DNA from 2 places in the Marinobacter sp. LQ44 genome. Region 2 is predicted to be linked to the other one. Evidence: predicted binding sites of a transcription regulator. Region 2 holds the regulator's gene; the other holds the start of a gene.
What was found. The regulator LexA, encoded in region 2, represses DNA repair genes until DNA is damaged. The targets are predictions, from matches to a motif close to CTGTNTNNNNANACAG.
Positions count from the first base shown of each region.

Region 1: a site for LexA is predicted at 8,289-8,304, ahead of recA (recombinase RecA). Genes of this name have one in related genera too.

Region 1 covers NZ_CP014754.1:3,865,042-3,876,882, forward strand. Annotated here, with positions in the region: gene ASQ50_RS17715 (solute carrier family 23 protein) at 1-7, shown strand, start outside; gene ASQ50_RS17720 (hypothetical protein) at 102-1,085, opposite strand; gene ASQ50_RS17725 (metal-dependent hydrolase) at 1,356-2,174, shown strand; gene ASQ50_RS17730 (DegV family protein) at 2,292-3,242, shown strand; gene ASQ50_RS17735 (hypothetical protein) at 3,375-4,400, shown strand; gene fdxA (ferredoxin FdxA) at 4,513-4,836, opposite strand; gene mutS (DNA mismatch repair protein MutS) at 5,000-7,633, opposite strand; gene pncC (nicotinamide-nucleotide amidase) at 7,737-8,237, shown strand; gene recA (recombinase RecA) at 8,401-9,444, shown strand; gene ASQ50_RS17760 (flavodoxin family protein) at 9,467-9,928, shown strand; gene ASQ50_RS17765 (PilZ domain-containing protein) at 9,929-10,306, opposite strand; gene ASQ50_RS17770 (Lon protease family protein) at 10,546-11,841, shown strand, end outside.
Region 2 covers NZ_CP014754.1:4,104,208-4,116,048, forward strand. Annotated here, with positions in the region: gene ASQ50_RS18765 (translocation/assembly module TamB domain-containing protein) at 1-2,876, shown strand, start outside; gene ASQ50_RS18770 (SIMPL domain-containing protein) at 2,887-3,576, opposite strand; gene ASQ50_RS18775 (gamma-glutamyl-gamma-aminobutyrate hydrolase family protein) at 3,576-4,319, opposite strand; gene ASQ50_RS18780 (amidoligase family protein) at 4,312-5,313, opposite strand; gene lexA (transcriptional repressor LexA) at 5,479-6,087, shown strand; gene ASQ50_RS18790 (cell division inhibitor SulA) at 6,128-6,619, shown strand; gene ASQ50_RS18795 (hypothetical protein) at 6,626-6,886, opposite strand; gene ASQ50_RS18800 (DUF6586 family protein) at 6,948-7,430, opposite strand; gene ASQ50_RS18805 (DUF1329 domain-containing protein) at 7,653-9,011, shown strand; gene ASQ50_RS18810 (hypothetical protein) at 9,101-9,430, shown strand; gene ASQ50_RS18815 (sigma-54 dependent transcriptional regulator) at 9,501-10,949, shown strand; gene ASQ50_RS18820 (sensor histidine kinase) at 11,152-11,841, shown strand, end outside.

The DNA.
Region 1 (11,841 bases), 240 kb from region 2:
CGAGTAACACTGAACCCGGTGCCGTTATGAAGATGGCGGCACCAACCCACTGTGTGTCCTTGGGAGGCTTGATGCCTCCCTTTTTTTGTTTCCAGGTTGCTCTACTGCAGTGATTCGCGAAGGTCAGTCGCTGCCCGTATCAGCAGGGCTTCCTCGGCACTGAGAGGCTGCCTGTCGCCGATTTTTCTGAGGAGTGTCAGAGCGGGCTTCTTGCCGTCGCCGCCATTCATTTTCAAGCGGGCTCTGGCGTATTCGTAATAGACACCGGGATATTCCGGCGACAGTTGCTGCGCCTGTTCGAACAGCTTTTCTACTGAGGACGCCTTTGCGCCGTATGTCAGCCGCGCGATGAAGCCGCCGGCTTTTTCTATGATGCCGGCCTGAACGCCGGCAAGCAGGATGATGGCGTATATGTTGTCGGGGTTTTCCTTGAGCAGCGCGTCCAGCGTGTCTTGTATTTCAGAGGTGTAGCCGGTTGCCATCGCCTCGGTGGCAGAAAGATCTTCGAGAATCCGCGCCTTGCCATAGGCATTGCCAAACCGGATCATCGGGTGATCCGGCGCCATGGGCATGATTTCGCGAGTGAGGTGAATGACCTCCTCCAGAAGCGCACGCGTTACATCCTGATCGGTTTCAATCAGTGTGGCATGTAGAGCCTGGGCATATAGGCCGGGGAAATAACCGGCCGGTCCCAGGGCCAGTCCGAGGTTCCGCGCTTCTTCAAAACGGCCGTTGAACAGCAGGCTCCAGGCCCTGCGCAGCTCGGCGGCGTAAGATTCATAATGCGCGTCCAGGTCACCTTCGGAGAGATACGCAAGTTCGGGGTGTTCAGTGGCGATGGATTGCAGGTGATTCTGAGTGTACGCGGACATTTCCGGCCAGCGCAGAGCGTCTTCTTTCAGGCTCTGTGCCGTTGGCAAGGGGCCTCGAAATCCACCGGTCAGCGCCTGCCAGTGTTCACCCAGATTGTCTTCCGAGTAACTGAACGACGCCATGGTGGCGGGATAACCGCTCCAGTTCTGAGCGGACATTGCGGGGGCACTGATCAACAGGCCGACTACCACTATAAAAATGCGATTGAGCATGGTGATGGCTCCTCCTTTACCGAATAAGAGCATGGCACCCCCCGGGCATTCATTGGCTTTGATTTTTTGAACAGTGAAAGAGAAGTCAATACTCGACGTAGTTGAAAGCCAGGTGATGACAGTTTGTCATTTTGTGACAGTATGTTGATATTTGATCAGAAACCTATTTCCGCCGGCCTGAATCGAGAGTTACACTCGATCGACTGGTGAATAACTATCCAACGTCGAGTGTTCTAAGAACAAACAACAAGCCGACAACAGGAGGTCGCAATGAGCATCAGTTCCACACCGGACGGCGTCGCCGTCAAACCCAGGCATCTGCGTTTTGATGTAAGGGATGAGTTGAAAACCCTTTGGCACGGCAACGATGCCTTCCGCACCGCATTCTTCAATGCCTTGTCGCTGCAGTTTCCCGACGGAGAGCAGCAATTCATTAACGCCGTTCGCCTGTACCGGGACCAGATTACCGACCCTAAGCTCAAGGAAGAGATCAAAGGCTTTATCGGCCAGGAAGCCCTGCACAGCCGAGAGCACAAAGATTACAACGAAGCCCTGAAAGCCCGTGGCTATGATATCGATGCCCTCGACGCGCGCTTCCGCAAGCACATGGACTGGGTAGGGCGGTTGCCGCCCAGCCGCCAACTGGCGGGCACCTGTGGTGCAGAGCACTACACCGCCGTGCTGGCCAACGCCATTCTCAGTCACCCCGAGTGGATGGAGGGCGCTACGCCGACAATGCAGAGGTTATGGCGCTGGCATGCCATCGAGGAAACCGAGCACAAGTCGGTGGCGTTCGACGTATACCGGGCCTGCGTTGGCAATGAGCGGTTGCGCCGGATTGTCTTTCTGTTTGTCACCTGGAATTTCTTCAAGTACACCTTCATCAACACCTGCAGCCTGCTGAAGACGGATGGCAAGCTCTGGAGTCTGAAAACCTGGTTAGGCGGGCTGAATTTTCTCTGGGGGAAGCCCGGCGTTCTGCGCAAGTGCCTGCCGGAATTCCTGGCCTACTTCCGGAAAGGTTTCCACCCATGGCAGCAAGACAACCGGCGGCTCCTGGAACATAACCTGAAAGAACTGGAGGTTTGACAGCCTGAGGTGGTGCTGAAATTTTCACCAATCTGTGCAAGACTGTAGCGCGACAAAAATAATGACAATAAAGGGCATGCCCATGTGAGGTGTTGCCCGCACCCGGAGACACGCAGCATGCGAGTAGGCCTGATTGTAGATTCCGCCTGTGACCTGCCCTATGACTTTGCCCGCAAGCACGACCTGTTCGTTCTGCCGGTAACCGCTATTATCGACGGCCAGACCTATACCGATAAACATTGCCCGGTTCGTACCCAGGAGTTTTATCAAAGCGGCTTGCTGGACAAGGGTCATGAGGCCGAAACCGAAGCCTACACCGCTGAACAGATCCATGACCTGTTCATGGAAAAGATCGTGACCGAGTTCGATGTGGCCATCTGCGAAACCGTCACCAGGAGCCGCAGCCTGATTTTCCAGAATGCCACTGAAGCCATGAACTCCGTTATGGCTCACTACGAGGAGGCCCGTAAAGCCGCTGGCCGGGACGGCAAGTTCTCCATGCGGGTGATCGACAGTAAACAGATCTTCGCCGGGCAGGGTTTGCTGGCAGCCCATACACTCAAACTGATAGAGCAAAAGCTTTCCAAGAATGCCCTTCGGCATGAGGTCGAGACGTTTACCGACAAGATCTACACCTGTGTGATTCCCCGGGACCTGCATTACATTCGCGAGCGTGCCCGGCGCCGTGGTGACAAAAGCGTCTCTGCGTTTGCCGCCTTCCTGGGCAGGGCCTTGAACATTGTCCCGGTGATTTTTGGCCAGGGCGCTGAGGGCAAACCCGTGGTCAAAACCCGCAACTTTGATATGGCAGTCGAAAAAGTGATGAATTACGCGGTCGCCCGGGTAGAAGCCGGTTTATTGACGCCATACGTCAGCTTGTCCTGCGGCCTGACCTGGACGGAGATCGAAGATCTGCCAGGCCTGAACCGCTTGCGCGATGCCTGTGAAAGCAATGGGGTAGAGCTGTTGCTGTCACAAATGGGTATTACCAGTGCCATATACGTGGGCCCGGGCAGTATCTGTCTTGCCCTGGCCGCCGAGCCCCACACCTTCAACGATTTCCAGTAGCCTCCAGGCCTGTCGGCCCAGACTGGCCCTGCATTGCCCCAACCGGGGTAATTCCGGCGAACCCGCGCCAGGCCACTTCGTGTTAGCCTCGTCGGCAACGTTCAGGACCCTAGCCAAAAGGATGCCCGGTTTATGTCAAAGACAAGCCCAAGCCTTGCCGATACTTTGTTGGAAGCACACGTCAAACACGAGATGTCTGCTCTCAAAGGGGCAAAACTGAAAAAGTTCATCGATAACGAGGTAGACGAGCTGCTCGATCACGCGGGCAGTGTCACCCTGAACCGACTGGTAAGTGCGGACCAGGTGATGGGCGTGATCCAGCGTATTGTGGTGGATATGGAGCTGGACGCCGGTATTCCGGAGCTGGCCGCGGAAATGGCGACCGAGGTCATGAATGCCTCGGTCCAGTCTGACACCACCCTGGGCGATATCCTGTCTCGTGAACAGGCCAGCGGGTTCATCGAAGAAGCCCTGGAGCTACGTCACCAACGGGAGCGCATTATTGCCGAAATCATGGCGCACCCGGTCTACCAGGAGCTGGTGTCCAACCTGGTCTACCACGGTCTGGTCAATTACCTCTATGAAGACAACCTGATTACCCGGTCTGTGCCTGGTGTTGGCTCCATGATGAAGTTCGGCAAGAAAATGGCCAATAGGGCGGTGCCCGGGCTGGACGAAACGTTTGAGCGGCGCATCAAGGCCTGGTTGGCAGACAGTTTGCCGGGGCTGATTTTCCGCAGTGAGCAATTCCTGCACAAGGCGCTGTCTGATGATGAGCTGAGAGATACCGTGATGGCTGCCTGGGTATCCCTGGAAGGTCGAACCATTGCTGAGCTCAAAGAAGGGCTGGGTGATGTGGAGTTGCAGGAGTTTGTGGTGATGGGGTACGAGTTTTGGCTGAATTTCCGGAAAACCGGCTACTTTGAAGGCTGCGCCAGGGCGGTGGTGGAGCATCTTTTTGCCAAGTATGGCGATCGCCCGGTCATGGACCTGTTGCAGGATGTCGGGGTGACGCGAGAGGTTATCGTGACTGAAGTTGAATCCCTGGCGCTGCCCATTGTGGAGGTGTTGGCCGAGGAGGGCTACCTCGAGGCACTGGTACGCCGGCGTTTGGGAGCATTCTATCGATCTGCAGCAGCCAAGAAATTGCTGGCTTAGTCTGTGATGGCGGATTCATTGCCCTGAGCCCCGGTATTGCCAGGCTCAAACAAAAAGGCCGGACGATGTTTGTCGTCCGGCCTTTTTGCTGCAGCGGTAACGCCTGAGGTTATCAGCGCTCCAGGTACTGCAATTTGTTGGGTTTGCCGTCCCACTCTTCCGCGTCTGGCAGCGGGTCTTTCTTCTCGGTGATGTTCGGCCACTTGCCCGCCAGTTCGGCGTTGATCTCAACGAACGCTTCCTGACCAGCCGGCAGTTCGTCTTCCGAGAAAATGGCTTCGGCCGGGCACTCGGGCTCGCACAGGGCGCAGTCTATGCACTCGTCCGGGTCAATCACCAGAAAGTTGGGGCCTTCGTAGAAGCAGTCCACCGGGCAGACTTCCACGCAGTCGGTGTATTTGCACTTGATGCAGTTATCAGTAACGATAAACGCCATAGTCAGATCCCTGGTTCGTAAAGTAATCGGTCTCATCAGGAGCCCTGATGTTCCGGCCCCATCTATAATTTTGTGCGCGATATTGTAGGGAGCACCCCCCGCAGCCGCAAGCGTTGGGCTGCTATAACCTTATTACACAGATCAAGTTTGGCCCAGTTTCCTGTTATTTTGCCAGCAAAGCTTTCAGCTCATAGAGCTGATTGAGGGCATCCCGTGGTGAAAGTCCATCAATGTCCAGTTTTTGCAAGGCGTTCTCTACAACGCTCGGCTCCGCGCTGGCAAACATATCGCCCTGAAACACCGATTCCACGGCAGCCGGTTGTTTAGCCGTTTTGGGGGCTGGTGATGGCGCTGCAGCGGTACCGCCTGTAGCTCCCTTGGACGGGCCGGCGCTGCCTTCCAGATGCGCGAGCTGCGCCTTGGCATTGCGAATCACATCCTGGGGCACGCCCGCCAGTTTGGCCACTTGAAGGCCATAACTCTGGCTGGCCGGGCCGTCGTGTACATTGTGCAGGAAAACGATGGAGTCGTCGTGCTCGGTGGCCGTCAGGTGAACATTCACCGCATGTTCCAGGTCATCCGCCAGTTGGGTCAGTTCGAAGTAGTGGGTGGCGAACAGGGTGTAGCAGCGAATGTCCCTGGCCAGGTGCTCAGCCGTGGCCCAGGCCAGCGACAGGCCGTCAAAGGTACTGGTACCGCGGCCCACCTCATCCATCAGCACCAGGCTGTGCTCGGTGGCATTGTGCAGGATATTGGCGGTTTCGGTCATTTCCACCATAAACGTGGAGCGGCCGCCGGCAATGTCATCGGAAGAGCCCATGCGGGTGAATATCCGGTCTACCGGCCCCAGTACCGCCCGGTTAGCAGGTACAAAGCTGCCGGTGTATGCGAGCAGGGCTATCAACGCGGCCTGGCGCATGTAGGTGGACTTACCACCCATGTTCGGGCCGGTGATCACCAGCATGCGCCGCCTGGCGTCCATCAGCAGGTTGTTCGGCACGAAGGGCTCGTCCAGCAGTTGCTCTACCACCGGGTGGCGGCCCTCTTCCACATCAAAACCCGGCTGCTCGGTGAACTCCGGGGCGGTGAAACGCAGGCTGGTGGCCCGCTCGGCAAAGTTGCTGAGCACATCCAGTTCCGCCAGGGCCTGGGCGGCGTCCTGCAGCGGTGCCAACTGCTCGGCGACGGTTTCCAGTACGTCGTCATACAGGCCTTTTTCCCGGGCCAGGGCCCGGCTCTTGGCGCTCAGGGCCTTGTCTTCAAACTCTTTCAGTTCCGGCGTGATGAACCGCTCGGCGTTTTTCAGGGTCTGGCGGCGGATGTAGTCCACCGGCGCCTGGTCTGACTGGGCCCGGCTGATTTCGATGTAGTAACCGTGCACCCGGTTATAGCCCACTTTCAGGGTGGAAATGCCGGTGCGTTCGCGCTCGCGGGTTTCCACATCCAGCAGATACTGGCCAGCGTTCTCGCTGATGTTGCGTAGCTCGTCCAACTCTTCATCAAAGCCTTCGCGAATTACACCGCCATCCCGGATCACCACGGGCGGGTTCTCGATAATGGCCCGCTCGAGCAGGTCAGCCAGCTCCGGGTATTCGCCAATAACCGTGGCCAGCTTCACCAGGTGATGTGAGTTAACGGGCTTCAGGGCCTCCTGCAGCCCCGGTAAGGTCTGGAACGCATCCCGCAGGCGTGCGAGGTCCCGGGGACGGGCGGAGCGCAGCGCGACTCGGGCCAGAATCCGCTCGATATCACCCACCTGCTTGAGCAGATCGTGGACTGGCTCGTAATGGAAGCCGTCGAGCAAAGCCGACACCGCCTGCTGGCGCTGGCGCACAACCTCCACATTCCTGAGCGGCCGGTTCAGCCAGCGGCGCAGCTCACGGGCGCCCATGGCCGTGGCCGTGCGGTCCATTACCCAGGCCAGGGTGTACTGCTGGCCACCCATCAGGTTGGTGTCTATTTCCAGGTTGCGGCGGCTGGCGGCATCCAGGATCACCGCATCTTCCCGACGCTCGCGGGTCAGTTTGCGGATGTGGGGCAGGGCGGTACGCTGGGTTTCGCGGGCGTACTGCAGCAGGCAGCCGGCGGCACAGATAGCCAGGTGCAGGTCTTCACAGCCAAAACCGGTCAGGTCTTTGACCTGTAGCTGTTGGGTAATCACCCGCCGGGCGGAGTCCATCTCGAACAGCCAGGGACCCTGGCGACGAACCCCGGTAAAACCTTCCAGCAACTCGCCGTAGGGGAAGTCTTCACTGATCAGAACTTCTGCCGGCCGCAGGCGCTGAAGTTCCCCCTGCAGGGCTTCCAGGCTCTCCAGCTCTGCCACCGAAAACCGGCCGCTGGAGATGTCCAGCGAAGCGAACCCGAACTGTTCCTTATAGCTGAAAATCGACACCAGCAAGTTATCCCGCCGGTCTTCCAGAAACGCCTCATCGCTCAGGGTGCCCGGTGTAACCACGCGCACCACCTGACGATCAACCGGCCCTTTACTGGTGGCCGGGTCGCCAATCTGCTCTGCAATGGCGATGGATTGACCTGCGCGCACCATGCGGGCAATGTAGCCCTCAGCCGCGTGGAAAGGCACGCCCGCCATCGGGATGGGGTTGCCCCCGGACTGGCCGCGGGCAGTCAGCGTAATATCCAGAAGTTCCGCTGCTTTCTTGGCGTCGTCGTAAAACAGCTCATAGAAATCACCCATGCGATAAAACACCAGCTCGTTCGGGTGTTCCCGCTTGATCTTCAGGTACTGCTGCATCATCGGGGTGTGCTTGGAAAGATCGGTCTGGGCTACTGACATGGGTTTGTCCGGTTGATCGTACTTTTGGGTGAAAGCGGGGATTGTAAGAAAATAATGCCCGTGATGAAACGAAGGGTTTGGCAACAGACACAGGGAGATTGTTATGCAGGCCTCTGACCAACAACTGGAGAGTGCTGGAAACACGCTGGGTGAGTGGCTCGCCGAGCACGGTAAAACCATCGCCACCGCAGAAAGCTGTACCGGCGGCTGGGTGGCCAAAGTGCTGACTGACCGGGCGGGGTCGTCTGCGTACCTGATGGCCGGACTGGTGACCTACAGCAACGAGGCGAAACAGGCCATTCTGGGGGTTGAAGAATCGGTACTCGCCGAACATGGCGCGGTGAGCGAGCCAGTGGTTCGCCAGATGGTCGCCGGTGCCATCCGCGCTGCGGATGTGGACATAGCCGTGGCCATCAGCGGCATTGCCGGCCCGGGTGGCGGCAGTGATGAAAAGCCCGTAGGCACCGTATGGTTTGCCTGGGGCACCGGCCCGGACCGCATCGAAACCAGCATGCAGTGCTTTGACGGCGACCGGGATCAGGTGCGACGCAAGTCGGTTTTGTATGTTCTGCAAGGGGTTACGGAGTTTCTGAAAACACTGTGACGTTTTTCACCCGGGCAGGGGTTGGTCTCAGCGAAGGCTTATGTTTTAATACTGTTCAAATATACAGGAAAACACTGGATGCCTCCGGTGTCATCGCTTTGAATTTCGCTGCTGTTGGCCCAATCGCGGCTCAGCGGCCCCGGAAAATGAGGGTCAGGTACCAATGGAAGACAATCGCAAGAAAGCACTCAGCGCAGCACTCGGCCAGATTGAGCGCCAGTTCGGCAAAGGTGCCGTGATGAAAATGGGCGACCAGCCCCGTGAAGCCATTCCTGCGGTATCCACCGGTTCCCTCGGGCTGGACGTCGCCCTGGGTATTGGCGGTCTGCCTTACGGCCGGATCGTTGAAATCTACGGCCCGGAAAGCTCCGGTAAAACCACACTGACCCTTCAGGTGATTGCGGAAGCCCAAAAGGCCGGAAAAACCTGCGCCTTCATTGACGCCGAGCACGCGCTCGACCCCATTTACGCGGAAAAGCTGGGCGTAAACGTAGACGACCTGCTGGTGTCCCAGCCAGACACCGGCGAACAGGCCCTGGAAATCGCCGACATGCTGGTGCGCTCCAACGCCATTGACGTGATCATCGTCGACTCCGTTGCCGCACTGACACCGAAAGCCGAAATCGAAGGCGAGATGGGCGACAGCCACGTAGGCCTCCAGGCCCGCCTGATGTCCCAGGCCCTGCGTAAACTGACCGGTAACGTCAAACACGCCAACTGCCTGATGGTCTTCATCAACCAGATCCGTATGAAAATCGGCGTCATGTTCGGCAGCCCGGAAACCACCACCGGCGGTAACGCCCTGAAATTCTACTCCTCCGTACGCCTGGACATCCGCCGCATCGGTGCTGTCAAAGAGGGCGACGAAGTGGTCGGTAACGAAACCCGCGTAAAAGTCGTCAAGAACAAGGTATCTCCGCCCTTCAAACAGGCCGAGTTCCAGATCATGTACGGCAAGGGCATCTACCACATGGCCGAAGTGCTGGACATGGGCGTTAAAGAAGGCTTCGTCGACAAATCCGGCGCCTGGTACGCCTACAACGGCGACAAAATCGGCCAGGGCAAAGCCAACGCCTGCAAGTTCCTGGAAGAGAACATCGACATCGCCAACGAAATCGAAGCCAAGGTTCGCGACAAGCTGATGCCCAAGCCGGTGAAGAAAGAGGCGGCAGAAGCGCCCGCGGAAGCGAACGGTGAATTGCTCTAAGTAGGAACCTGGGAGGCGTTACATGAAGCGACTGTTGATCGTAGCCCATGCACCGTCTCCCAATACCCTGAGGTTACGGGAGGCCATTGAAAAAGGCGCCCGTAACCCGGAAATCGAGTCGGTGGAGGTGGTGGTTAAAGCGCCGCTGGAAGCCGGCCCCGAAGACATCCTCGCCTGCGATGCCATCATCCTCGGCACCACCGAAAATCTCGGCTACATGTCCGGCGCCCTCAAAGACTTCTTTGACCGAAGCTACTACCCCTGCCTCGAGAAAACCCAGGGCCTGCCCTTTGCCTACTACATCCGCGCCGGCCACGACGGCACCGGCACCCGCCGCGCCATCGACAGCATCACCACCGGATTACGCTGGAAACGCATACAGGAGCCATTGCTGTGCAGGGGAGATTACAGGGATGAATTCGAGCAACAGTGCGAGGAACTGGGCATGTACGTGGCGGCCAGCCTGGATGCTGGCCTGATCTGATTAACTGGCGAACCGGTTGTAAAAGCCCTCAATCCGGGAAAGCGCATTGTCGATCGCTCTTGAGTAGCCTTTCTTGTCTAGACAATAGCTAAACTGCAGACTCACACGGAAGCCCGTCTGAAACGGCTGGCACGACACCACTCGGGCATCAATGCGCGACTCGCTGATGTATTTACCCTCAATATCCAGGAACAAATGGGCCCCGGAGTCTACCGGCCGAGGGCACAGCACCGCCATACCGTAACGATTGAGATCCAGGCAGGTTACCGCCACTGGCTGCTTCCCGCGACCAAAGAACGCCCTCTCACGGAGTTGCACCCTGAGACACGACGCCGAAAAACGATCCTTGATGCGGCGATCTGCGGAATAATTCGTCATTGCTTTGACCATCACCCGTATTGTACTTGTTGTATCCGGAATCCGTCCGGGCATGGAAGTGTAGTAATCGACGGCCTGCCTGAAAAATGACCAAGGGGGAATTTGTGACCCGGTTGGCATATTGTCACGAATCCGGCATCTTCCGATAAATGCGGCGCGGATAGGCGACAGCTTGAAGCTCAAACACTACAATGCGAGCGACAGTTACTACTCAAAACCGAACTCAACGGGAAGCGAACTTGAAGTCATTGCCCTTGCATCAGCTCTACAAAGCCTGCGTTCTTAAAGATCTGCCATTCAAAACCACCCGGCAACTGGAGCCGCTGGCTGAGATTGTTGGCCAGAACCGCGCTCAGGAAGCGGTTCGTTTTGCGCTCGCCATGCCCCACGGTGGTTATAACGTGTATGCGGTAGGTCGCAATGGCTTGGGTAAGCGCACCATGATGCTCCGGTACCTTGAACACCACATCGATACCGAACAGCAGAGCCACGACTGGTGTTACGTGGCCAACTTCGATGAGCCGCGTAACCCGCGGTTGCTGCAACTGCCGGCAGGGATGGGCACCCAGCTCAAACAGGACATGGACAAGCTGATGTCGAGGTTGGTGAAGGTGATTCCCCAAACGTTTGACAGTGACAGTTTCCTGGAGCGCTCCGAGCACCTCAAGAACGAGTACGGCAAAAAGCAGGAAGATGAGCTCGAGAAAGTGGCCAAGCAGGCCCGGCGCAAGAAAGTCAGCCTCACGGTAACCACACCGGGTGGCTATCGGCTGGTTGCCATGAATGGTGATGAGCCCCACACCGTGGAGAGCTTCCAGGCGCTGACCGATGAGCAGCGCGACAAGTTTGAAGACACCATCAACGCCCTTGAAAAGAAACTCCGCCAGGCCCTTCGCAAACTGGCCGATTGGGAGCAGGAGTACGCCGAGAAGCAACAGGCATTGAACCAGGAAACCCTCGAAGGCATCTCGGGCCACCAGATTGATGAGTTGGTCAAGCGCTACAATGACCAGCCAGACGTGGTTGCCTATCTTGAGGCCGTTCGCAAAGACCTGGTCGACAACCTGGATATCTTCCTTGAGGACGACGAAGAGCAGGCGGCGATCGCCTACGCCTCACTGGACAAGAAAACGCCCCGGCGCTACGTGATCAATGTACTGGTGCACCAGAAAACCAATGAGGTGCCGGTGGTGGTGGAAGACAATCCCACCTACCACAATCTGTTCGGGTACGTGGAGAACGTTACATTCAAAGGTACCGTGTTCACCGACTTCTCCCTGATTCGCCCGGGCAGCCTGCACAAGGCCAACGGCGGTTACCTGCTGATGGATGCCATCAAGGTGCTGGAGCAGCCTTTCGTCTGGGATGGTTTGAAGCGCGCCCTGCGCTCCCGCACCCTGCAGATCAATTCCCTGGAGCGGGAGCTGACGCTTTCAGGGACCATTTCCATTGAGCCGGAAGCGGTACCTCTGGATGTTAAAATTGTGCTGTTTGGTGATCGCGAAACCTGGATGCTGCTGCAGGAATACGATTCC
Region 2 (11,841 bases):
CCAACGGCTTCAGGACCCGTACCCAGGCGCTACTGCCGGGTACCGAGGGTGATATCCAGACGTCTATCCAGGGATTGGTCACCACAGAGAAGGTGACAGATCTGGTACTGTCCATGGCCGGCCCGGAAAGAGGGGGTGGTGAGCCACCCGGAACCCTGGAGGTGCAGGGCGAGGCCTCCTGGGCTGATGGTCTGGCCGCTGATGTGGGGCTGGCCCTGAACCGCTTCCCCTGGTACACCCTGGTGCCGGGGCTGGGCGAGCCTCCGGTTTCGCTCAACCGTCTGGAAGGTCGGGCAAGTTACCAGGAAGACCGCTACCAGGCGGATCTTGACGCGCAGGTTGCCGGTCCCCTTGGGGATGCCGAGCTGAAGGCCCGCCTTGATGGCGATACTCAGGCTGTCCGTATCACCCAGCTCGACATGACGACCGGAGCGGGTTCCCTGTCTGGCGAAGCCGAGCTCGATTTTTCTTCCCAGCTGGCTTGGCAAGCTGCCCTGGTTCTGGATCAGTTCAATCCGGGCTATTGGGTGCCTGTGCTGGAGTCCCGGTTGGATGGCAACGTAACCAGCGAAGGCCAGCTTCAGGACGACGCATTGCCCCGAATGTCGGCGGACTGGAATCTGCAGGGACGATGGCAGGGGAACAATGCTCGCGCCCGGGGCCAGTTGGCCAGTGACGGTCGCGAATGGCAAGTGGATGATCTTGTACTTGTTGTGGGTGAGAACCGTATAGAAGGGCAGGGTCGTTACGGCAGCCAACTGGCAGGTGACTTGTCCATCCTGTTGCCTGAACCGGCGATGTTTGCCGAAGGTTTGGCTGGTGAACTGGAGGCCAGCCTGCAGTTTGCGGGCACCGTGGATGATCCCACCGCCGAGCTTGTCGTGGCTGGCCGCGGATTGAGCTGGCAGGATCTGTTGCAGATTGAGGCCGTGGATCTTGATGCCAGTCTGGCCAAAGGCGGTGTGCTGGATGCAGCGCTGGAGATCAATGAGATTCGTGCTGCCGACCAACAGCTGGAGAGCGTATCCCTTCGCCTTGAAGGTACCCGGGATGAGCATCAGCTAACAGTCAATGCCAGCCACAGTGAGGCGACCCTGCTTGCCGTATTTGCCGGCGCCCTGGGTGAAAGCCTTGATGCCTGGCAGGGTGCCCTGAACCGTGGTGAAATCGACATACCCGGCCCGGGCCAGACGTGGCAACTGGAATCTCCCGCTGACCTTGCCTACACCGAAGCAGGCAAACTGAGCCTAGGCGCTCACTGCTGGCGCTGGCAGGACAGTTCTGTGTGCGCTGACGATCAGCAGCTATTGCCGGATGCCCACATCGCCTTCCAGATTCGCCAGTTTCCGACCACGGCCCTTGAACCACTGTTGCCTGATACCTTCCGATGGAGTGCGCACCTGGATGCCGACGTGGATCTGTCACTGACCGACGCAGGGCCGGATGGCAGAATCACACTGGATGCCGGTGAGGGAACCTTCGAATTCCTGGTGCTGGATGACTGGGAAACCCTGAGTCATGAGGGTTTGACCGTTGATGCTCGTCTTCAGCCCAGCATAGCTGAGCTTTCAGTTGCCCTGCGAGGCCCGGAGCTGGGCGATTTTAATGCCGAGCTGGCGGTTGACCCGATGGCTGAAGAACGACCGGTACAGGGCCGTTTCAGCCTGAACTCACTGGATCTGGCTTTTGCATCCGCCTTCGCCGGGGTGGAAGAGATTGGAGGTCAGGTTAACGGCCAAGGCGAAATTACCGGCCCATTGTTACGTCCCATGATTCATGGCGAGCTGGCTCTTACGAATGGTCGTTTTTACGATCCGGGCCTGCCACTACCACTGAACGATGTGGTTCTGGTGCTCGAGTTTCTCGGGGATTCCGCTGATATCAGCGGGCGCTGGAACAGTAACGACCGCAGTAGCGGGCAACTTTCGGGGATGATCAATTGGCAGCAGGAGCCCGAGATTGAGCTGTCGATTGTTGGCGATAGGCTGCCAGTGAATGTCGAACCCTATGCCCGGGTTGAAGTCGGGCCAGACCTCACCATTGCTTTCCGCAGTGGTGAACTCTCTGTGTCTGGACGGGTGGAAGTACCCCGTGGTGAGATCGAGATCAAGGGGCTTCCGGAGTCAGCGGTTTCTATCTCCGAAGATGAGGTGATTGTCGGAGTTGAAACCGAGGAGCCGACCATCCGGCGTATGGTGATGGACGTGACTGTGGTGGTCGGCGAAGACCGGGTAGCGTTTGATGCTTTCGGTGTGACCGGGAATCTCGAGGGGACTCTGCGGATTGGCAACGACATGGATACCCGGGGTGCGCTTCAACTGGTGAATGGTCAATACCAGGCATTTGGGCAGGATCTGGAACTACGGCGAGCGAGAATCCTGTTTGTGGGTGCCCTGACGGAACCCTACCTGGACATAGAGGCAGTGCGCAGAGTAGACACTGTTGTTGCCGGTATCCGGCTTAGCGGCCCCGTGAACGCCCCTGAAACCGAGGTGTTCTCTGAACCTTCCATGCCCCAAAGCGATGCGTTGTCCTACATCATTCTGGGCCGTCCGCCCCAAGGCCGCGGTGATGACGGCCAGATGGCGCAGGCTGCGTTGTCGTTGGGGCTGACCCAGGCCAGCAGATTGACCCAGGGCATTGGAGACGAGCTGGGCATTCGCAATCTCACCCTGGAAACGGAAGGCTCCGGAGACGAGGCCGCGGTGGTGGCCAGCGGATACATTACCGATGAATTGAGCCTGAGGTATGGCGTCGGGATATTCGAACCGATCACCACGGTCGCACTGCGATATGATCTGGGCCGGTATTTCTATCTGGAGGCGGCCAGTGGCCTGGCCGCCTCGCTGGATATCTTCTACACCCGGGATTTCTGATCGATGGTTGTTAATCCAGGTTGAAGGTGGCGTTGACGCTGGCCTGGATTTCCCGGGGGGCGATACTGGAAACGGTGTCGCTGGCGGCTCTTGCTTCCGCCATCATCATGGGCATCGGGCGGTGGCCGCAATTGATGTTGATGGTTTTCACCTCACCACAGGTTTTGCCCAACTGTTCCGCCACAAAGGCACACCGGCTGCGGGCATCCTCGATGGCCCTGGCCAGTGCCTGACGTTGCAGGCGCTCTTCGTCGGAATGGAAGAACTGGTGTTCGCTCAGATGGTATTGCAGACCAGCCTTGTGGGCCTGTTCCAGCAGAGGGTTCAGCAGTTCAAGATTGTCGATGGAAAAGCTGACTGTCTGGCTTGCCACCGCCATTCGCTCCGGTTGTTGCCCACGCTCCTGAACCGGTAGTGACCGGGTATACAGGTTAACGTTGGCGTCTGAATAGTCCACCAGTTGGTCGCGCATGCCCTGTATCGCCTTGCGCCATTGCTCCATGGTCTCGGAAAGGCGATCAGAAGCCCGCTCTGGGAGGTTGTGCTCGGCACTGGCGGTAAATTGCAAACGGGCGCTGTCCGGAGTGTAGCGAACGCTGCCCTCCCCACTCAGGCTCACTTCGCCAGCGGAAACGGCCAGTGGTGCCAATGAAGCCACGAACACCGTTGCGGCCAGTGCTTTGGTGTATTTTTTCATCATCAGTCTCCTTGCTGGCCAAAGGCCATATCTTGGCTTTGCAGCCGCTCCAGTTTCCGAGCCCGGGCGGCATGCACAAAGTGGCTGAAAATCCGCCGGTGGCCGGTGTGATACAGCAGGTATTCCGGATGCCACTGAACCCCCATCAACCATTGTTGCCCGGTGTTTTCGATGGCCTGCACGAACAGGTCGTTGTCCAGTGCCGTTACCCTGAGATTCCGCCCCAGGTGTTTAATCGCCTGGCTGTGAATACGGTTCGCGCCAATCAGGGTGCTGTGCATCAGCCGGCCTATCCGGCTGTCCTGGACCAGCTGGACCGTTTGAAGGGGTAGCAGCAAAGGGCGGTGGCGGGTTTTCATTCGCAGCGGGGTCACGTTCTGGCACAACGACCCGCCATGAAAGACATTGATGAACTGGGCCCCACGGCATATACCCAGTACCGGAATGTCTATTTCCTCGGCTTGCTCAAGCAGCGTGAAGTCGGTTTCGTCCCGTTTCAGGTCGTATCTCGCGGTCACTTGTGGCTGTTGGCCATAGCGGTTGGGGTGTACGTGGGTGCCGCCAGAGAGCACCAGGCCATCGAGCAGGGAGACGTCCGTGCTGGATCCGGGACGAATGTAGTGCGTGTGGGCGCCATGCAGCCGCAGGCCCAGATTGATCAGTCTGTGGGCGGTGCTGCGCCGGGCGGGGCCGCTGATGCCAATGGTGATCCCCGGCGATTCTGGTGCTTCTGAGATCTCAGACATAACCGCGCTGTTTAAGCCATTGTTCCGTGGTGTCACGCCATGAGCGGGTGAGATTGCGAAAACTGAATGTCTGGGCTTCGCGGAACAGTTCCCTGAGTTCTTTCAGGTGCTCTGGATGGTTTGCGATCTGCTCCAGTACCACCCAGTCGTTCCAGACCGTGGAAAAATGCCATCGGGGGTTGTCGATATCGCAATCGGGTAACCGGTAGTGAAGCGTCGGCCGGCTCTTGATTCTCGGGTCGTCCACATAGTCGTGCAACAGCTCTGAATCCAGATGTGCAAACAGTGGCAGAAGGTCCAGGGCCTTGTTCCGCGTCGGGTTGAAGTTCAGGTAGTCTTTCATCAGCGAGGCCTGGTCGGGAGCATAATCTTCCGCCATCAGCATGTCCGTGTAACGGCTGCTCCAGGGCTCGATGTAAGTGGTAAATTTTCGGCTTATGTCAATCTGATGCCGGGATTTGAGCCAGTCATAAAGTGCCGCGAAGGCCTGCAGGTAGGTGACAATGGTTGCGGGTTCCAGGTCCGGCAGTTCGGGATTGAGTTGCAGGCCGAAAGCAAAATAAATCGCTTCCCGGCTGCCTTCCGCGCCAAGTTCGCGCAGCTCGTCTACCAGTTCTTCGATCAGGCCCAGTCTGGAAAAGGGCAGAGGTGGCCCGACAATCTCAAGAGGCACAATGCGTTCTGCGGCAAAATCGATGACATCCATGGCGTGGGTGCCCAGCTCGCGGATTGACTCGGGCAGGCGTTCGTCCGCCAGGTCAAGATCCTTCACAGGGTCAGAGTCCAGCTCAATGGTGAAGGTTCCGGCGTCAGTCTCCAGACGGCTGACATAACGCGACTCCAGCTCCGGGCTGCCCTTGAGCAGGCGGGCGACATGTTCAACCAATTCATCGTAGCCCAGTCCGGAGAGTTCGATCTCCACGCCAACTCTACGCTCTTCTCCTTGATGATTACGAAGCCGCTCCGGCATCGCACAACGCTCTGTCGAATTCATTGGCACCTTGCATCCATATAATTCACGGACTTAAACCATAACACACCGATATGCAGCGGCCCGATTACATGACAGAAAATTTCAATCGGGCTTTACACTGGATAAAACACTGTATATAGTCAAATCACTGTATATAAAACCAGGATGAAAACCCGGAGTACATGCATGAAGCTGACCGCGCGACAGTCCCAGGTGCTGGATATCATCCGGCGGTACGTAGACGAAACCGGTTACCCGCCAACGCGGGCAGAAATCGCTGCCGAACTGGGGTTTCGCTCCGCCAATGCGGCAGAGGAGCATTTGCGGGCCCTGGCCAGGAAAGGCGCCATCGAAATGGTGCCTGGTGCCAGCCGGGGGATTCGACTGCCGGAAGTGGAGCAGGACCCAGGGTTACCGGTTGTCGGCCAGGTTGCGGCGGGTAGCCCGATTCTCGCCCAGGAACACATTGAAGAGCACTGTACTTTGCAACCGGAATTTTTCTCGCCATCCGCCGATTACCTGCTCCGCGTGCGCGGCATGAGCATGAAAGACATTGGCATTCTCGACGGTGATTTGCTCGCAGTGCATCGCACTCAGGATGTTCATAACGGGCAGGTGGTTGTGGCCAGGGTTGGTGAAGAAGTGACGGTAAAACGGTTTCGCAGGGACGGCTCGAAGGTCTGGTTGATTGCGGAGAACGAAGAGTTCGCCCCGATTGAAATTGATCTGGCCGAACAGGAGTTGTTTATCGAAGGTCTGGGTGTGGGCGTGATCCGCCGATCAGATTTGCATTGATAACCAGCAATAAGAAACGATTAGCGCAGGTAGGTGAGCAATGGAACAGTTAAGCTTCACTCAGAACATGGCGTTCCAGCCGGCGGCCATCATGCCCGCCCGCACGGTGTCTACAGGAAAAGCACGGGCCACAGCCCTTCACTCATCGTCAGACGTCGGTCGGGGAACCAGGGATTTTGGCGGTAACGTGACGGAAATTATTCTTCCTGAAGGCCAGGTAGAGAATGTCCAGTTGCTGCTCCCTATGCTCACCCAGCTGAACCAGGAGAAGCGCTGGCTGGCCCTGATTGACCCGCCACAGTCCCTGGTTGGCAAGTGGCAGAAAATGCACGGTATTGTGGCCAGTGAGTTGCTGGTATTGCGCTCAACCAACGATTACTCCGCACAGCAGCTGGCTGAGCGGGCTTTGAGTGCTGGTACCTGTCATGCGGTGGTGCTCTGGACTAACAAGCTCGGGCGTTCAGCCTTTGAGTCCCTTCAAAAGGCTTCGGCGCAAGGTAGCAGCCACGGCGTGGTGCTGCGTCATCGGTAAAGGAGTTCAGTGGAGGGTGTATTGGGGCTGGGATTCGGCCAGATCATTGTCGTCATCGTCCCAGTCAATATCGTGTGCGATATTGCCAGCGGCCTCAATCCCTGCCGCAATCATCGCCTTGGCAACGCTCATGTCGCGGTCTTCCATCATTTCCCTGGCCTCCTGCGAGAAGGAAATGCGCACCAACGGCGCTGCGTCGTCATCAATGCGGCGCAAGGCGTAGTCGCCATTGGCAAGTTGTACGATTTCAAAAAACGATGGTGACATTCGTTCAACCTTTGTCTTGGTGTATTCGATTCGGTGCGGGAATTTAGCCAACAGGGTGGGGCTACCACTCGCTGTGTTGTTCCTCAAGCCGTTTGGCCAGTTCAGTCATGGCCGCCAGAGTCTTCCTGAGTGTTGCGGCGGAACGGTCCGGGCCCTGTTCGACGGAAACCGCAATGATATTCTCTTCCGTAACATTCTTGCGTGTGGTCGGAGGCTGGCTCAAAGCCGATTCAACCTGATCAAGATGGTTCCACCAGCTTCCCGATGTCTCTGCCAGTTCTCTTAAAAGCCGGGTCTCGTGTACCTCGTAAGGAAACAGCGCTTCCAGTTCTGCTAATGTCTGCGGTTTTTCGGCTTTGTGCTGATGGTATCGGGCAATCATGACCAGCAGCGTTTGCCTTGCCCGCAGCAGGAGCTCGGCGGAGCCCTGAGACAGCGCTTCCGTTTCCGCAGCGGAGCGCTTGGTGTCCGACTCAAGCCTGGCGAGTAAGGTGTTGGCCAGAAAAAGCTTTTGGGCTACCAGTGAGTACCATTGTGATGCCATCTACCACCCGCACTACGTGAGCGTTCAAGAGTCCAATCAGAACAACCGTCAGAGTCTATCATTTTTGCGCGCTAATTTCTCCTCCCCTGGGCTCCCCGGAATAGCTGCATCTCACAAGAAACTACAAACAATCACTTGAAACGGTCGTTTGAAACTGGCAAAAAGGCACACAGATTGAACAAGCTTTGATCGTCTTGTGGTCCATTATTGGAGGTAATAAGGATGCGAAACCGGATAATTGCTGCTATTGCGGCGGTGGTATTGGGGTGTTCAGGTCCTGTCTTGGCAAAGGTGTCGCCGGCCGAGGCCGAGCGTTTGAAGAATGATCTCACACCAGTGGGTGCAGAACGGGCGGGTAACGAGTCTGGCACTATTCCGGCGTGGACTGGCGGGTTGGCTTCACCCCCGGCCAATTGGCGCGAAGGTACCGTAGAGATTAATCCGTTCCCGGAAGACGAAGCGCTGTACGTTATTACCCGTGACAATCTGGACCAGTACCGGGACATACTGTCGGACGGCCACATTCAGATGCTGGAGCAGTACGGCCCGGAATTTTTCATGCCGGTGTACCAGACCCGCCGAACAGCAGCTTTCCCCGAGCATGTCTACGAGAAGTTTTACCAGAACGCTCTGACAGCTGAACTCCTGGATAACGGTAACGGTGTTCGAGACACCATCATGACCAGTCCGTTCCCCATTCCACAGAACGGTCTGGAAGCGATCTGGAACCATATTCTGCGATACCGGGGTGAGGAACTGTCGTTCCGCAGTGCATCGGCTACGCCGCAGCGGGACGGCTCATTCAACCCTGTCGTCAACCAGTACGATTATTTCTTTGCATACAGTCGCCCCGGCGCTGAGCTGGAAGACATCGATAACAAGATTTTCTACCTGAAAACCGAAACCGTCGCGCCGTCCAGCCTGGCTGGCACCATTACCCTGGTGCATGAAACCCTTGACCAGGTTCGCTCACCGCGGCTGGCATGGCGTTACGATTCCGGTTCCCGCCGTTTGCGCCGGTCCCCAAATCTGGCCTATGAGACGGACCTGCCGAACTCTTCGTCTCTGCGTTCAGTCGATCAGAAGGACATGTACAACGGTGCCCCCAACCAGTACGACTGGGAACTTAAGGGCAAGCGTGAACTGATCGTTCCCTACAACGCCTACAAACTGCACGATGAAAGTGTTCGGCCAAATGACGTGATCCGGCCGAACCACATCAATCAGGACCTGACCCGATACGAGCTTCACCGGGTGTGGGTGGTCGAGGCCAAGCGACGCACCGGCATCAGCCACATCTATGATCGCCGTGTTTACTACATTGATGAGGACAGCTGGCAGATTCTGGCCACGGAAGAATATAACGAGGCTGGTGAACTCTGGCGCGTATCCGAAGCACACAACATTGTCTATTACAGTGTGCCGGTCTTCTGGACCACCATGGAAATGACGTATGATCTGAAAGCACAGCGTTATTACATCGATGGCCTGGATAACGGCTACCCGGCCTACAATTTCGAGCCTGGGTATCGGGGCAACGAATTTACCGCTGCCGCCGCCCGCAGGGCCGCGCGCCGGTAAACCTCCCCGGGTGCTGCCTGCTTATGGGCGGCACCCGTCTCAACCAACTGCCAGGCTCCAACATCCCGTCAAAACGTGGAGTACATCGCATGGCAGACCCCCAGGCTCTTCTTGAAAGTCTTGATCAACTCCGGTCCGAGCTGGACCAGGCCCTCGCTGCCCAGGACTGGGAGCAACTTTCGGAACTGAATGCCCGTGTTAAACCCGCAATTGAACCGTTAATGGTGGCGCTGGAACAGGGGCGCATTGATGCGGCCCTGATCAGGGACCGCCTGGACGCTTTGAATCAGTTCGTGGAAGCGGCAAACCAGGCCGCAATCAAGGCCCGGGATGAAGCCCGGGAATCGCTCAAGGGCGTCAATGAAAACCGTACGGCGGCCCGTGCTTATCAGAACGTTTCAACAAACCGCCAAAGATAGCGTCATAAAATTGACTCCTGAGCTTATACAGTCTTAAATACCGCACAAATTCCCAAAGAGATTCTCGTGAATGTCCAAAAATAACAAAGTGCTGGTGCTGAGTGAGGATGACTCCAGGCGCAGGGACCTGATCACCATTCTGGAATTTGTCGGCGAAGAGCAGGTGCTGGCCGGTGACGAAGCATTGGCGCTTTTGGAGAGCGACGACGAGCAGACCAAAGGAAGTATCGGCGTAGCCGTCATCAACGGCGAAGACGCCGCCAGCACTGCGCATGTGCAGAGGGTGTGCAAACTGGCCCAGGGGCTGCCGATTCTTCTGGTGGGTGATCCGGACCTCAAGGGCGTGTCGGAAGACGATGCAAACCGTATTATCGCCAGGATGGAGTGGCCCCTGAACTACACCAAGTTTGTGGATTCACTCTACCGGGCCCAGATCTACCACGACCAGTTCAGTCGCAGCAAGGAGCGGGGGCAGCAGCGGGGTGTTCAGTTGTTCCGCAGTCTGGTGGGCACCAGTCGCAAGGTTCAGCAGGTGCGCCAGTTGATGGAGCAGGTGGCTGATAAAGACGTCAGCGTTCTGATCACCGGTGAATCCGGTACCGGCAAGGAAGTGGTCGCCCGTAACCTGCATTATCATTCCTCTCGCCGGGATAAACCGTTTGTGCCGGTCAACTGCGGCGCCATTCCCGCAGAGTTGCTGGAGAGCGAGCTGTTCGGGCATGAGAAAGGAGCCTTTACCGGCGCCATTACCGCCCGGGTAGGGCGTTTTGAGTTGGCCGAAGGGGGCACCCTGTTCCTGGACGAAATCGGGGATATGCCGCTGAACATGCAGGTTAAAATTCTGCGGGTGTTGCAGGAGCGTACCTTTGAGCGTGTGGGCAGTAACCGTACCCAGTCTGCGGATGTGCGGGTGATTGCCGCCACTCACAAGCATCTCGAAGACATGATTGAATCCGGCGATTTCCGGGAAGACCTCTATTACCGTCTCAATGTATTTCCCATTGAAATGCCGGCGCTGCGGGAACGGGTGGAAGACATCCCGTTGCTGATTAATGAGCTGATCTCCCGGATGGAGAAAGAGAAGCGCGGCTCACTGCGGATGAACTCCGCTGCCATTATGAGCCTGTGTCGCCATGACTGGCCGGGCAATGTGCGGGAGCTGGCCAACCTGGTTGAGCGCTTGGCCATCATGCATCCCTACGGGGTGATTGGTGTGCAGGAGCTGCCCAAGAAGTTTCGCTACGTGGATGACTATGACGAGAACCGCCCAGTGGAGGACACCGGCATGCCATCGGCCATTCCCGGGCTGGTGGGCCTGGATGCGCCGGCCCTGTTACCGGTGAATGGTATCGATCTCAAGGACTACCTCTCCAATCTGGAGAAGCAGCTTATTCAGCAGGCGCTTGATGAAGCTGCCGGCGTAGTGGCGCGGGCGGCCGAGAAACTCAGAATTCGCCGTACCACCCTGGTGGAGAAAGTCCGAAAATATGGCCTTCGGGAAGAGTCAGACGAAGGTTGATCGCTCCCCCTGAGCGGCGTCAAAGGTTTGTAACCTTCGGCGCCGCTTGCATTTTCGACCGACGGAAACTTGTCGTTTTCCAGTTTGTCGTTTTCTTAACCTTCTGAAAAATATAGTAAAAACCAAGTTGGCATAGTGTTGGCTTAATCAAACCTGAACGAAAGATCCGTTGGCCCGGTCGGGGCCCGTCAGGGGGAAGGTTATGAGTCACGCACGCGTTGCCATGGAGTCCGGTCACCAGAAGTCAGGTGCCAATGCCGCTGCTGATGTTAATGACAAGGTCACTGCTCTGTTTCCACAACAGGGTGATGAGGCCGTGGACTCTGCGCTTGAGTTGTTTAATCGCATGTCCCGGCAGATTACCGACTCCTACCGAACCCTGGAATCCCGCGTAAACCAGCTTTCCGGTGAACTCTCCCACGAGACGCTTCAGCGTCAGCAGGAGCTGGAGGAAAAGGAACAGTTGGCCGACCGGTTGTCGACTCTGCTCAAGGCCCTGCCGGCTGGCGTGGTGGTGCTGGATCAGCAGGGCGTGGTCAGCCAGTGCAATCCGGCGGCCATTGCGCTGTTGGGGGAGCCCCTGGATGGCGAGCGTTGGGTGGATGTGATCCGGTGCTGCTTTTCTCCCCGCAGTGATGACGGTCACGAAGTGTCCCTTAAAGATGGCCGGCGCGTCAGCATTGAAATCCGGACCATGGAAAACCAGCCCGGCCAGTTGATTCTGTTAACCGATCTGACCGAGACCCGGCAGCTGCAGTCACAATTGGCCCATGCCCAGCGCCTGTCTGCCATGGGCCGGATGGTGGCGTCTCTGGCCCACCAGATCCGCACTCCGTTGTCTGCCGCCATTTTGTACGGCGGTCACCTGAGCCAGCCGGATCTGGACGAAGAG